DNA from 3 places in the Pseudomonas sp. CGJS7 genome. Region 2 is predicted to be linked to each of the others. Evidence: predicted binding sites of a transcription regulator. Region 2 holds the regulator's gene; each other region holds the start of a gene.

Region 1 (4,718 bases), on a different contig from region 2:
GCCTTCCTGTGCCGGCCTCTTCGCGGGCGCGCCCGCTCCCACAGATTCTCTGCATGCCTGAAGGCAAAGGTGAACCTGTGGGAGCGGGCGTGCCCGCGAATGCCTTTAGCAGATCAATCGTTGAAATCGCGCCAGCCGCCCATTTCTTTCCAGCGGTTGACGATGCCGCAGAACAGCTCAGCGGTTTTCTCGGTGTCATAACGTGCCGAGTGCGCCTCACGCCCGTCGAAGTCGATGTCGGCGCTTTGGCAGGCCCGCGCCAGCACGGTCTGGCCATACGCCAGGCCCGCCAGGGTGGCGGTGTCGAAGCTGGAGAACGGGTGGAACGGGTTGCGCTTCAGGTCATTGCGCGCCACTGCTGCATTGAGGAAACCCAGGTCGAAGCTGCTGTTGTGGCCGACCAGAATCGCCCGCTTGCAGCCGTTGGCCTTGAGTGCCTTGCGCACGCCGCGGAAGATGTCGGTCATCGCGCTTTCCTCGCTGACCGCCATGCGCAGCGGGTGGTCCAGCTTGATCCCGGTGAACTCAAGTGCGGCCGGCTCGATGTTGGCGCCCTCGAACGGCTCCACTCGGTGGAAGTAGGTATGTTCGGGGAACAGGAAACCTTTCTCGTCCATGCCAATGGTGACGGCGGCAATTTCCAGCAATGCATCGGTAGCGCTGTTGAAACCACCGGTTTCAACATCCACCACGACCGGCAGATAGCCGCGGAAGCGCTCGGCCATCGGGTGACGAGGACCGCTGCTGCCTTGGGTGTCCAGGTCGTCTTCGTAAAGGTCTTCGCTCACGCGTTTTTCTCCAGCAGGCGCCAGCGCAGTTTTTCGCCAGCGCGCAGCGGGACTACGGTTTGCTCGCCAAATGGCAGGCTTTCCGGAGCGGTCCATTCTTCGCGGACCAGGGTAATGGTGTCGGTGTTCGCCGGCAGGCCATAGAAGGCCGGGCCGTGCAGGCTGGCGAAGCCTTCCAGCTTGTCCAGCGCGTTACGCTGTTCGAACGCTTCGGCGTACATCTCGATCGCCGCATAAGCGGTGTAGCAACCCGCGCAACCACAGGCTGCTTCCTTGGCGTGACGGGCATGAGGTGCCGAGTCGGTGCCGAGGAAGAACTTCGGATTGCCGCTGGTGGCAGCGTCCAGCAAGGCCACCTGGTGAGTGTTGCGCTTGAGGATCGGCAGGCAGTAAAAGTGCGGGCGAATGCCGCCAACCAGCATGTGGTTGCGGTTGTACAGCAGGTGCTGGGCGGTGATGGTCGCACCCACGTTGGCCGGGGCCTCGGTGACGAACTGCGCGGCGTCGCTGGTGGTGATGTGTTCGAACACCACTTTCAGCGTCGGGAAGCGCTCGACCACACGGCGCATGTGCTCGTCGATGAAGCGCTTCTCGCGGTCGAACACGTCGATCTCGCTGCGGGTCACTTCGCCATGCACCAGCAGCGGCATGCCCACTTCCGCCATTGCCTCTATGGCCGGGAAGATGTTGTCGATGCTGGTCACGCCCGAATCGGAGTTGGTGGTGGCGCCGGCCGGGTACAACTTGGCGGCGTACACGAAACCGCTGGCCTTGGCCGCGCGGATGTCCTCGGGGCTGATGTTGTCGGTGAGGTACAGCACCATCAGCGGCTCGAAGCGGCTGCCGGCCGGGCGGGCAGCCAGAATGCGCTCACGGTAGGCGCCGGCCTCGGTGGCATTGCGCACCGGCGGCACGAGGTTGGGCATGATGATGGCACGGGCGAAGGTACGCGCCACGTCGCCAACGGTGTGGGGCAGGACGGCACCATCGCGCAGATGGATGTGCCAGTCGTCGGGGCGCAGGAGGGTCAGGCGATCGGACATTGGGGATTCCAGGCGGGTCGAACTCAAGCCCCAATCCTACCGGAAAACCCCGGGGCGAGCACGGCTATCAAGTTTTCCGGACAGCGTCCGATAGCCTGCTGGTAAGCCGTCAGAATTTGTGGAGCCGCCCGTGCGCCAGCGTTACCTAGCCCTGTTGACCCTATTCGCCAGCCTGCCGGCCGGCGCACTGACTTTCCAGACGCGCATGGAGAACATTGCCTGGAAGGTCGAGGGTGACCAGTTCGAGTGCCGTCTGAGCCAGCCGATCGAAGGTTTCGGCAGCGGTACGTTCGTGCGTCGGGCAGGCGAGCAGCCGGTGTTTCAGCTGCGGTCGGACAGCAACGTACTCGGTGCCGGCACCGCCAGCCTGCTGGCTGCGGCAGCGCCGTGGCAACCTGGGCGTGGCGATATCAACCTGGGCAATGTGCGAATGGCCCGCAGTGGCGTGCTGTTCAGCTCCTCCCAAGGGCAGGCCAGCCGGCTGATCAACGGTTTGCTCGACGGGCGTAGCACCGTTGTGCGCAACTACACCGGTGAGGCGGGCAGGCCGATGGAGGTGCGTGTGCTGCCGGTCAGCTTCGCCAAAGCCTACAATGACTATCAGGTCTGTGCTGGCAAGCTGTTGCCGATGAACTACGACCAGGTGCGCCAGACACAGGTGGGTTTCCCCGGGGGCGGTATCGAGCTGGACGCAGCAGCCAAGGCGCGGCTGGACGTGATCCTCGATTACATGAAAGCCGACCCGACGGTGAACCATGTCGAGCTCAATGGGCATTCCGACAACAGTGGCAACCGCCTGGCCAACCGCGACCTGTCGCGCCGCCGCGCATTGGCCGTGGCCGATTATTTCAAGGCTAACGGTGTGCCGGAAGAGCAGATCACTGTGCGCTTCCATGGCGAGCGTTATCCGCTCGCGAAGAACAACAGTGCGTCGAATCGGGCGCGTAATCGGCGGGTGAATATCGAGCTGGATCGGGTGGCGGTGGTTGAAAAAGCCGTGGAAAAGCCGGTTGAGCAAGCGGCGCCGGCTGTTGCACCTGCCTCGGGCGTCCCGGGGGCGAAGGCGCCCTGAGATCTGGTCGGTGCATGTCATGGGCTCGCATCAAGGCCACCAGGGGTTCGTCACAACATTTTCAGCGCCTGTGAGACCGAGCGCCGCCAGGTGTCCGCCTCGACACATTCAGCGCCTGTGAGATCGAGCGCCGCGCGGGCGGCGCTCGATCTCATAGGCGCTGAATATCTTAAGGCGGACACCTGCGGCGCTCGATCTCACAGGCGCAGAATGTCTTGAGGCGGACACCTGGCGGCGCTCGATCTCACAGGCGCTGAACTCCTCAAGGCATGCATGCTGCGGCTCGACGCCCCTCCAAGGTCCTCATGCCACATCCCTCAACCGACCGCCCGTCGCCCCTACGAAAGTTCCTGTCGCTTTGTCGTCAGAAGCTGTCGCCCCACTGTAAATTTATCCGCAACGCCGGTAGAATCGATCCCTTTCCGTACAACCCCGTGGAGTGATGGCATGGCGGACGTAAAAAAGGTCGTACTGGCGTATTCCGGCGGCCTTGATACTTCGGTGATTCTCAAGTGGCTGCAGGATACCTACAACTGCGAAGTGGTGACCTTCACTGCTGACCTGGGGCAGGGCGAAGAGGTCGAACCGGCCCGTGCCAAGGCCCAGGCAATGGGCGTTAAAGAGATCTACATCGACGACCTGCGCGAAGAATTCGTGCGTGATTTCGTGTTCCCGATGTTCCGCGCCAACACCGTCTACGAAGGCGAGTACCTGCTGGGTACTTCCATCGCCCGTCCGCTGATCGCCAAGCGCCTGATCGAAATCGCCAACGAAACCGGCGCTGATGCCATTTCCCATGGCGCCACCGGCAAGGGTAACGACCAGGTGCGCTTCGAGCTGGGTGCCTATGCCCTGAAGCCAGGCGTCAAGGTCATCGCTCCATGGCGCGAGTGGGACCTGCTGTCCCGCGAAAAGCTGATGGACTACGCCGAGAAGCACGGCATCCCGATCGAGCGCCACGGCAAGAAGAAGTCGCCGTACTCGATGGACGCCAACCTGCTGCACATCTCCTATGAAGGCGGTGTCCTGGAAGATACCTGGACCGAGCACGAAGAAGACATGTGGCGCTGGAGTGTCTCGCCTGAGAACGCCCCGGACCAGGCTACCTACATCGAGCTGACCTACCGCAATGGTGACATCGTTGCCATCGACGGCGTCGAGAAATCCCCGGCCACCGTCCTGGCAGACCTGAACCGTATCGGTGGTGCCAACGGCATCGGCCGTCTGGACATCGTCGAAAACCGTTACGTCGGCATGAAGTCGCGCGGTTGCTACGAAACGCCTGGCGGTACCATCATGCTCAAGGCACACCGTGCCATCGAGTCGATTACCCTGGACCGCGAAGTCGCTCACCTGAAAGATGAGCTGATGCCAAAGTATGCCAGCCTGATCTACACCGGCTACTGGTGGAGCCCGGAGCGTCTGATGCTGCAACAGATGATCGATGCTTCGCAGGTCAACGTGAATGGTGTGGTGCGCCTGAAACTGTACAAGGGCAATGTGACCGTGGTTGGCCGCAAGTCGGACGATTCGCTGTTCGATGCCAACATCGCCACCTTTGAAGAAGATGGTGGTGCCTACAACCAGGCAGATGCTGCTGGCTTCATCAAGCTCAATGCACTGCGTATGCGCATTGCCGCCAACAAGGGCCGTTCGCTGCTCTGATTGCTGGCGTGTGCGAAAACCCCGGCTCGGTCCGGGGTTTTTTTATGCCCGCGCAAAGGCGGGTCGTTCAACTTCGATGGCTCACATCATCGCCCTCGAGTGCGCTGATCGAAAGCTGCGCACATTGACGTCTGTCCAGATTACAAAAGC
Region 2 (4,718 bases):
AGTCACCATCGTTGCCACCGTGGGCCCTAACGGCTGAGGTAGGGGATAATGCAAGTTAAGCGATTTTTCGCCGCCGATATGCGTCAGGCCATGAAACTGGTCCGTGACGAGCTGGGCGCCGATGCCGCGATCATTGGCAACCGCCGCATTGCCGGTGGTGTCGAGCTGACGGCCGCGCTGGACTACAAGCTGTCCGCCCTGGCCCCGCGTGTGCCCAACGCCGAGCTGGAAGAAGAGCTGCGCAAGACCCATACGCGCATTGCCACTGCCCAGGCCGAGCTGGACCAGCGTCAGGACAGCAGCGACAACAACCGCCAATTGTTCGCCGGGCAATCTTTGACCGCTGCCGAACCGTTGATCGAGCCGCACGTCGAGGCCCCGGAGGCCGCCGCCGTACCGGCTGCTGCGCCGGTTGACCCACGCCTGTTCGATGCCATGCGCTCCGAGCTGTCGGGCCTGCGCGAGCTGCTGGAAGTGCAACTCGGTTCGCTGGCCTGGAATCAGCTGCAGGGCAGCAAGCCGCAGCAGGCCAACCTTTGGCGCCGCCTGCAGCGTATTGGCCTGTCCGGGCCGATCGCCCGCGAGCTGCTGGACCTGACCGCCGAGATCGAGGAACCGCGCCAGGCCTGGCGCATGCTGCTGGCTCACTTGGCGCGGATGATCGAAGTACCTGAAATCGAGCCGATCGAAGAGGGCGGGGTGATCGCCATGGTCGGCCCGGCGGGCATGGGCAAGACCACCACCCTGGCCAAGCTGGCCGCGCGCTACGTGCTCAAGTACGGCGCGCAGAACCTGGCGCTGGTGAGCATGGACAGCTTCCGTATCGGCGCCCAGGAGCAGCTCAAGACCCTGGGCCGCATCCTCAACGTGCCGGTGACTTACGTCGACCCGGGCCAGTCGCTGGCAGCAGCGCTGGAGCCACTGCTGCGCAAGCGCGTGGTGCTGATCGATACTGCCGGCCTGCAGGCCAGCGACCCTGCGCTGCGCATGCAGCTGGAAACCTTGGCCGGGCGTGGCATTGCCGCGAAGAACTACCTGGTGCTGGCCACCACCAGCCAGAAGCAGGTGCTGACCGCCGCCTACCACAGCTACAAGCGCTGTGGCCTGGCCGGCTGCATCCTGACCAAACTCGATGAAACGGCAAGCCTTGGCGATGTGTTGAGCCTTGCCATCAGTCATGAACTGCCAGTGGCCTATCTTACCGATGGCCCACGCATTCCTGACGACCTGCACCTGCCAAGGGGCCACCAGTTGGTCACGCGGGCGGTGAATGTGCAGCAGCAGGACGAGCCCAGCGAAGAGGCCATGGCCGACATGTTCGCTGATCTCTATCACAACCCACGGCGAGCGGGTTGACCATGAAGCGTGTGCAAAGTCGCTATGCCAAGGGGCACGCAGAATTGCCCTACGTGTGGCCTGAGTCCCAGCGAGACAAGGTAAAGAACAGACATGGGTAGCATGCATCCCGTACAGGTGATCGCCGTGACCGGTGGCAAAGGTGGCGTCGGCAAGACTAACGTTTCAGTGAACTTGTCCCTGGCGCTGGCCGAGCTTGGCCGCAGGGTCATGCTGCTGGACGCCGACCTGGGCCTGGCCAATGTCGACGTGTTGCTGGGCCTTACCCCCAAACGTACCCTCGCCGATGTGATTGAAGGGCGTTGCGAGCTGCGTGACGTGATGCTGCAGGGCCCCGGCGGTGTGCGTATCGTACCGGCAGCCTCGGGCACCCAGAGCATGGTGCATCTGGCCCCGGCCCAGCATGCCGGGTTGATCCAGGCGTTCAGCGAGATCGGCGACAACCTCGATGTGTTGGTGATCGATACCGCTGCGGGTATCGGTGACTCGGTGGTCAGCTTCGTTCGCGCCGCCCAGGAAGTGCTGCTGGTGGTGTGTGATGAACCTACCTCGATTACCGACGCCTACGCGTTGATCAAGCTGCTCAATCGCGACTATGGCATGAACCGTTTCCGTGTGTTGGCCAACATGGCGCAGAGCCCGCAGGAAGGGCGCAACCTGTTTGCCAAGCTGACCAAGGTCACCGACCGCTTCCTTGACGTTGCCCTGCAGTACGTGGGTGCCGTGCCGTACGACGAGTGCGTGCGCAAGGCGGTGCAGAAGCAGCGTGCCGTCTACGAAGCCTTCCCTCGCTCCAAGTGCGCGCTGGCCTTCAAGGCGATTGCCCAGAAGGTCGACAGCTGGCCGCTGCCGGCCAATCCGCGCGGCCATCTGGAGTTCTTTGTCGAGCGCTTGGTGCAACCCACCAGCGCGGGACCCGTACTATGAACGCCAGCGGCTTCAAGATGTACAGCCGGGCGGCGAAGGACGCCCAGTACGAGCTGATCGAACGCTACGCGCCGCTGGTCAAGCGCATCGCCTACCACCTGTTGGCGCGCTTGCCGGCCAATGTGCAAGTCGAGGACCTGATCCAGGCCGGCATGATTGGCCTGCTGGAAGTGGCCAACAAATACGACGCCAGCAAGGGCGCCAGCTTTGAGACCTACGCCGGCATCCGCATCCGCGGGGCCATGCTGGACGAAGTGCGCAAAGGCGATTGGGCGCCGCGTTCGGTACACCGCAACACCCGTATGGTCAGTGATGCCATGCGTGCGGTTGAAGCCAGAACAGGCCGTGACGCTAAAGATCATGAAGTTGCTGCCGAACTCCAATTGAGTCTCGATGATTACTACGGGATCTTGAACGATACCCTGGGCAGCCGCCTGTTCAGCTTCGACGACCTGTTGCAGGACGGCGAGCACGAAGGGCTGCATGAGGATGGCGCCAGTGGCCAGGTCGAACCTGCGCGCGGCCTGGAGGAGGAGCGCTTCCAGGCTGCCCTGACCGAGGCTATCGCCAACCTGCCGGAGCGTGAGCGCCTAGTGCTGGCGCTGTACTACGACGAAGAGCTGAACCTCAAGGAGATCGGTGAGGTGCTGGGTGTCAGCGAGTCGCGGGTCAGCCAGTTGCACAGCCAATGTGCCGCGCGCCTGCGCAGCCGCCTGGGGGAATGGCGGGCGCGTTGAGCCCACTGTCGTTGCAGTCGTTTTCCACGTTGTACCGAATTGAATGAGTGCGTGCTCGGTAGGCCGAGCGCGTTTGAGACTGCTTGGAGGTCTAATTGGACAAGAACATGAAAATCCTCATCGTTGACGACTTTTCGACGATGCGGCGGATCATCAAGAACCTGTTGCGTGACCTGGGTTTCACCAACACCGACGAAGCCGATGACGGCACCACGGCGTTGCCGATGCTGGAAAACGGTCACTACGACTTCCTGGTGACCGACTGGAACATGCCGGGCATGTCCGGCATCGACCTGCTGCGTAAAGTGCGTGCCAGCGACAAGCTGAAAAGCATGCCGGTCTTGATGGTGACCGCTGAAGCCAAGCGCGACCAGATCATTGAAGCGGCCCAGGCCGGCGTCAATGGTTACGTGGTCAAGCCGTTCACCGCTCAGGTGCTCAAAGAGAAGATCGAGAAGATCTTCGAACGCGTCAACGGCTGAGTCACGTCAGGGGGGCGCGTCATGGATTCATCACAAACGTCTTTGGGCGAGTTCGAGTCGACCCTGAAGAAGCATGCCCAGGAGTTGGTCGAAAGCCTGGAGCGGGGCCGTTTCGGCGAGGCGGTGCAGTTGATTCACGAACTGAACCAGACCCGCGACCGCGGCCTGTACCAGGAAGTCGGCAAGCTGACTCGCGAGCTGCACAGTGCCATCGTCAGTTTCCAGATCGACCCCACCATGCCGCAGGCAGAAGAGGTGTCGCAGATTACCGACGCCACCGAGCGCCTGTCGTATGTGGTCAAGCTCACCGAGGGCGCGGCCAACCGCACCATGGACCTGGTCGAGGAAAGCACACCGGTGCTCAATGAGCTGGCCAACGAGGCCAAGGCCCTGAGCACCGACTGGCAGCGCTTCATGCGCCGCGAAGTGGCTGCGCCGGAATTTCGTGATCTGGTCAAGCGAGTCGACAGTTTCCTGACGCACAGCGCCGAGGGCAACCGCAAGGTTTCCGGGCACCTCAACGACATTTTGCTGGCCCAGGACTATCAGGACCTGACCGGCCAGGTGATCAAACGCGTCACCACACTGGTGACCGAGGTGGAAAGCAACCTGCTCAAGCTGGTGCTGATGGCCAGCCAGGTCGACCGCTTTGCCGGTATAAAACATGACCACGATCAATTGCGTGCAGAAAAAGATCGAGAAAAACATCCGACTCGGGGTGAAGGTCCGCAGATTCATGCCGATAAGCGTGAAGACGTCGTGTCCGGTCAGGACGATGTCGATGATCTGCTGTCCAGCCTTGGTTTTTAAGGAGCACGTTTGATGAGCTTCGGCGCCGATGAAGAAATCCTCCAGGATTTCCTGGTAGAGGCCGGCGAAATACTTGAGCAATTGTCCGAGCAACTGGTCGAGCTGGAAAGCCGACCTGACGATGCCGACCTGCTCAATGCGATCTTTCGCGGTTTCCACACTGTAAAAGGGGGCGCCGGCTTCCTTCAGCTGAACGAGCTGGTGGAGTGCTGCCATATCGCCGAGAACGTGTTCGACGTCCTGCGCAAAGGTGAGCGCCGGGTCGATGCGGAACTGATGGATGTGGTGCTCGAGGCACTGGATACGGTCAACAGCATGTTCGGCCAGGTGCGCGAGCGTGCCGAAGTGACACCGGCCACCCCCGCACTGCTGGCAGCGCTGTCGCGCCTGGCCGAACCTGGCGCAG
Region 3 (4,718 bases), on a different contig from region 2:
TGAAGCCTGCGTTGTCAGTGCACCACTGGCGACAAAGGCCTCGGCCACAAAACGATGGGGCTGTACCCCTGCCGCAAGGCATTGCTCGCGAGTCTGGCTGATCATATTGGCATTGCCACAGGCGTAGACCTGGGCTTCGCCCCAGCGATGCGTCTGGCTGAGCGCCACCTGCTGTATACGGGCCTGGGCCGAGAGTACCGGTTGCCAGCGGAAGTGCGGGTGCACGCTGCTGGACACATCGAGAAATTCGCGATCATAAAAATCCGCCGGCGAAGAGCCGCCCCAGTACAGCGTGACGTCGGCATCGCCGGCCAAGGCCGTCAGCAGCAGCGGCTTGATGCCGGCGTAACCTGTGCCGGTGGCGAAAAGGATCAGCGGGCGTTGGTCATCGTGCTGCCAGGTACAGGCGCCCAGCGGGCCTTCGAGCTTTACCGTTGCACCTGCTTGCAGGGTGGGCAGCAAACCTTCGGTGAACAGCCCACCGCTGACCTTGCGAATGTGAAACACCAGTTGCCCTTGTTCCCGGGCAGGCAGGTTGGCAATGGAGAAACAGCGGCTGTCGCCGTTGTCCAGCTGGAACCGCATGTACTGGCCCGCCCGCACCTCCAGCGGCTGAGCAGGCTGCAACACCAGCTCGACGATATCTGCGCTCAGCGCGCGCTTGCCAACAACCTGTGCCTGGGTTTCCAGTGCCGGGGCGTCCAGTGACCAGCCGGGTATTTCCAGGCGCATGTCGCTGCAGGCGTGGCTCTGGCACAGCAACATCTCGTCGGCGGCCAAGGGGTAGGAAGGCGGCGGTGTGTCCGCATCCCGCTGCTTGTCCTGATGCTGCCCTGAGACCACCTTGACCTTGCAGGAGCCGCAGGCGCCGCGGCGGCATGAAAAGGGTACCGGCAGGCCGCTGGCGAGCATGGCATCGAGCAGCAGCTCCTGGCTGGCTTCGAAGGTTTTGCCCGAGGGCGACAATTCAATGACGTGGCGGCTTTGCATGAGCACCTCGGGGCAAATGGAGGTTCGATTGTTGCTATAGTCCAGGACCAGCAGAACCCCCAGTTTTGGATATTTCATATGGTCCAGCTTCGTAAATGGCAGCCACTGCTCAGGCTCGATGGGGCACAGGCTTCGTACCGACAGATCGTCGAAGGGCTGGTGGCCGCAATCAGCGAGGGTCGCCTGCGCCCTGGCACGCCGTTGCCGGGCACGCGGGAGATGGCGCAATTGCTGAACGTCAATCGCAAGACCGTGATCCTTGCTTATGAGGAAGCCGAAACCAAAGGCTGGCTGCAAAGCGTGCAACGCCGGGGCACCTTCGTCAGCCAGCAGCTGGCGCCTGGCACAGCGGCCGTTTCCGGTGCCGTGCGGCCTTTTGCCCTGGCGCTGCCAGAGGAACCTGCCGTTGCCTACTTCAAGGCGAACGAACAGGCTGTAGCGCAGCAAGGGCGGCCGGGGGCCTTGTTCTTCGACAACGGCGCCTGTGACCATCGCCTGCTGCCACAGGCTGTACTGCATCGCTATTACCGCAATGCCTTGCGCAGCAGCTTCACCAGCAACAGCGTGCGCCACGGCAGCGAGTGCAGCAGCCGCAATCTGCGCAGCGCCCTGGCCGACATGCTGCGGCACAACCGCAGCCTGAACGTTGGCGCCGAGCATATCTGCCTGACCCAGGGGGTGCAGATGTCACTATCCCTGGTGGCCAGTGTGTTGCTCAAGCCGGGTGACGTTGTGCTGGTCGAGCGCCTGAGTTACCCCCCTGCCTGGGAGATCTTCCGTCAGCTGGGTGCCCGCCTGGTGACCGTGGAGCTGGACCATGAGGGTTGCCGGGTCGACCAGCTCGATGCCCTGTGCCGGCAGCACAAGGTGCGGATGATGTACATAACGCCCCATCACCAGTTCCCGACCACGGTCAGCCTGCCAGCCGGGCGCAGGCAACAGCTGCTGGAGCTGGCGCGCCAGCATGCCTTTTGCGTGGTCGAAGAAGATTACGACTACGAATACCACTTTGCCGGGCGGCCCTATCTGCCTTTGGCCAGCGACCGCCAGCAGCGGCACGTGATTTACATTGGCTCACTGTCCAAGCCTTTGGGCAGCACGTTCCGTTGCAGCTATATCGTGGCACCGGTGGAAGTGACAACCGTGCTGGAACGCAGGGCGATGCTGACCCTGGGGCAGGGCGATGCAGTCATGCAGCAGATGTTGGCGGACCTGATCAATGATGGGGAGCTGAAGAAGCACTTGCGCCGGGTCAACCGCGAGTACCGGCGCCGGCGTGAGACCTTGTTGGGGTGTTTGCGCGATGCGTTCGGTGAGCAGATCAGCGTGCAGGCGCCAGAAGGTGGTCTGGCGCTGTGGGTGAGGTTTGCCGATGGGATCAACGTGGATCAGTTGGTCGACCAAGCGCTGGAACGGGACCTGGTGGTGCGCAGTGGGCGGCAGTTTTCACCGTTTGGCCATGCCGAGAATGCCTTGCGCCTGGGGTTTGCTTCGCTGGATGCGGATGAGATCCGGCAGGCGACCCAACGCCTGGCAGACGCAGCGAAAGCGATTGGCAAGGCGCGGTAGCGGATGGCACGGGCTTCGCCCGTGTTCGCGGGCAAGCCCGCTCCCACAGTGATCGCGCTGGCCTCAGGATTTATGCAAAAGGGTTATGCCCTCAAGGGTTTCGAGGCCTCTGGGTCTCAACGCATTCCGTTCGGTTACCGCACATAACCGCATCGCGGCGCCTCAAGCCTGCGCCAGTACCTCCGATAGCAGCACACCCACCCTCGAATCATCGATCAGAAGTGGTGCCAACAAGGAGTACTGCCCGCATGCTTGCCAACCTGAAAATTCGCACCGGAATGTTCTGGGTGTTGTCGCTGTTCAGCCTGACCTTGCTGTTTTCGACCGCCAGTGCCTGGTGGGCCGCCTTGGGTAGCGACCAGCAGATCACTGAACTGGACCAGACTGCGCACCAGTCGGACCGGTTGAACAATGCGTTGCTGATGGCGATTCGTTCCAGCGCCAACGTGTCTTCGGGTTTTATCGAGCAGTTGGGTGGCCATGACGAGAGTGCAGGCAAACGGATGGCGCTGTCGGTGGAGCTGAACAACAAGAGCCAGGCGCTGGTCGACGAATTTGTCGAAAACGCCCGCGAACCCGCCCTTCGCGGGTTGGCAACCGAGCTGCAGGCTACCTTTGCCGAATACGCCAAGGCGGTGGCTGGGCAGCGTGAAGCGACCCGCCAGCGTTCGCTGGAGCAGTATTTCAAGGTCAACAGCGATGCCGGTAATGCCATGGGGCGGTTGCAAACCCTGCGCCAGCAGCTGGTGACCACACTGAGCGAACGTGGCCAGCAAATCATGCTCGAGTCCGACCGGCGTCTGGCCCGGGCACAATTGCTGAGCCTGTGCCTGCTGGGCGTGACCGTGGTGCTGGCGGTGCTGTGCTGGGCGTTCATTGCCCAGCGTGTGTTGCACCCCCTGCGTGAAGCCGGTGGGCATTTCCGGCGCATTGCCAGTGGCGACCTGAGTGTGCCGGTGCAAGGGCAGGGCAACAACGAGATCGGCCAACTGTTCCATGAGCTGCAGCGCATGCAGCAGAGCCAGCGCGACACCCTTGGGCAGATCAACAACTGTGCCCGGCAGCTGGACGCCGCCGCCACGGCGTTGAACGCGGTCACCGAGGAAAGCGCCAACAACCTGCGTCAGCAGGGGCAGGAGCTGGAGCAGGCCGCGACTGCCGTGACCGAAATGACCACGGCAGTGGAGGAGGTTGCGCGCAACGCGATCACCACCTCGCAAACCACCAGTGAATCCAACCAGCTGGCCGCGCAAAGCCGCCGGCAAGTCAGCGAAAATATCGACGGCACCGAAGCCATGACCCGCGAAATCCAGACCAGCAGTGCGCACCTGCAGCAGTTGGTGGGGCAGGTGCGGGACATCGGCAAGGTGCTGGAAGTGATCCGCTCGGTGTCCGAGCAGACCAACCTGCTGGCGCTCAATGCTGCCATCGAGGCGGCCCGTGCCGGTGAGGCCGGGCGCGGCTTTGCGGTGGTGGCGGATGAGGTGCGCACACTGGCCTACCGCACGCAACAGTCGACCCAGGAAATCGAGCAGATGATCGGCAGCGTGCAGGCGGGGACCGAAGCTGCGGTGGCTTCCATGCAGGCCAGCACCAACCGCGCCCAGTCGACACTGGACGTGACCCTGGCCTCGGGGCAAGTGCTGGAGGGCATCTACAGTGCGATCGGCGAAATCAACGAGCGCAATCTGGTCATTGCCAGTGCGGCCGAAGAGCAGGCTCAGGTGGCGCGGGAAGTAGACCGCAACTTGCTGAACATCCGCGAACTGTCCAACCATTCCGCTGCGGGTGCGCAGCAGACCAGCGAGGCGAGCAAGGCGTTGTCGGGGCTGGTGGGGGAGATGACGGCGTTGGTGGGGCGGTTCAAGGTTTGAGGCGCTGCGCCTGCGTGGAACATTAAGATAAGGTTAAACTTATTTAAAGTTCCCCTTGCGGGTTGACTTCGATACTACGCTTGAATAAAGTTCGACCGCCCCGAGCGCGGGGCCTTTTTTCCCTTCACTGAAGAATTCAATGGACACAGTATCTAGTCGCTGTCTGACCCTTGCCGAATGGCCGGGTCAGGCACTTGAACCGGAACACCGGTCCCGACACCCTGGTCGGGCAAGCCGCGCCAGAGCCTGATGCTCCGCCGTGACTTGCCGCCGCCGGTGTTGGCC

Evidence for each region. The regulator FliA, encoded in region 2, starts transcription of late flagellar genes. The targets are predictions, from matches to a motif close to CTAAAGTTTNNNNNNNNNNNGCCGNTAA.
Region 1: V7787_RS12500 (flagellar protein MotY) is a predicted target of FliA. The motif match lies at 1,898-1,925, and genes of this name have one in related genera.
Region 3: V7787_RS28715 (methyl-accepting chemotaxis protein) is a predicted target of FliA. The motif match lies at 2,721-2,748, and genes of this name have one in related genera.

What each region holds. Positions count from the first base shown of each region.
Region 1 covers NZ_JBAMDI010000016.1:56,265-60,982, forward strand. Annotated here, with positions in the region: gene rnt (ribonuclease T) at 114-725, opposite strand; gene pyrC (dihydroorotase) at 785-1,831, opposite strand; gene V7787_RS12500 (flagellar protein MotY) at 1,962-2,903, shown strand; gene V7787_RS12505 (argininosuccinate synthase) at 3,351-4,568, shown strand; gene V7787_RS12510 (hypothetical protein) at 4,636-4,718, opposite strand, start outside.
Region 2 covers NZ_JBAMDI010000018.1:99,474-104,191, forward strand. Annotated here, with positions in the region: gene flhA (flagellar biosynthesis protein FlhA) at 1-37, shown strand, start outside; gene flhF (flagellar biosynthesis protein FlhF) at 49-1,356, shown strand; gene fleN (flagellar synthesis regulator FleN) at 1,450-2,283, shown strand; gene fliA (RNA polymerase sigma factor FliA) at 2,280-3,020, shown strand; gene V7787_RS13875 (chemotaxis response regulator CheY) at 3,128-3,502, shown strand; gene V7787_RS13880 (protein phosphatase CheZ) at 3,524-4,312, shown strand; gene V7787_RS13885 (chemotaxis protein CheA) at 4,325-4,718, shown strand, end outside.
Region 3 covers NZ_JBAMDI010000057.1:42,154-46,871, forward strand. Annotated here, with positions in the region: gene V7787_RS28705 (NAD(P)H dependent flavin oxidoreductase family protein) at 1-1,068, opposite strand, end outside; gene pdxR (MocR-like pyridoxine biosynthesis transcription factor PdxR) at 1,069-2,559, shown strand; gene V7787_RS28715 (methyl-accepting chemotaxis protein) at 2,808-4,433, shown strand.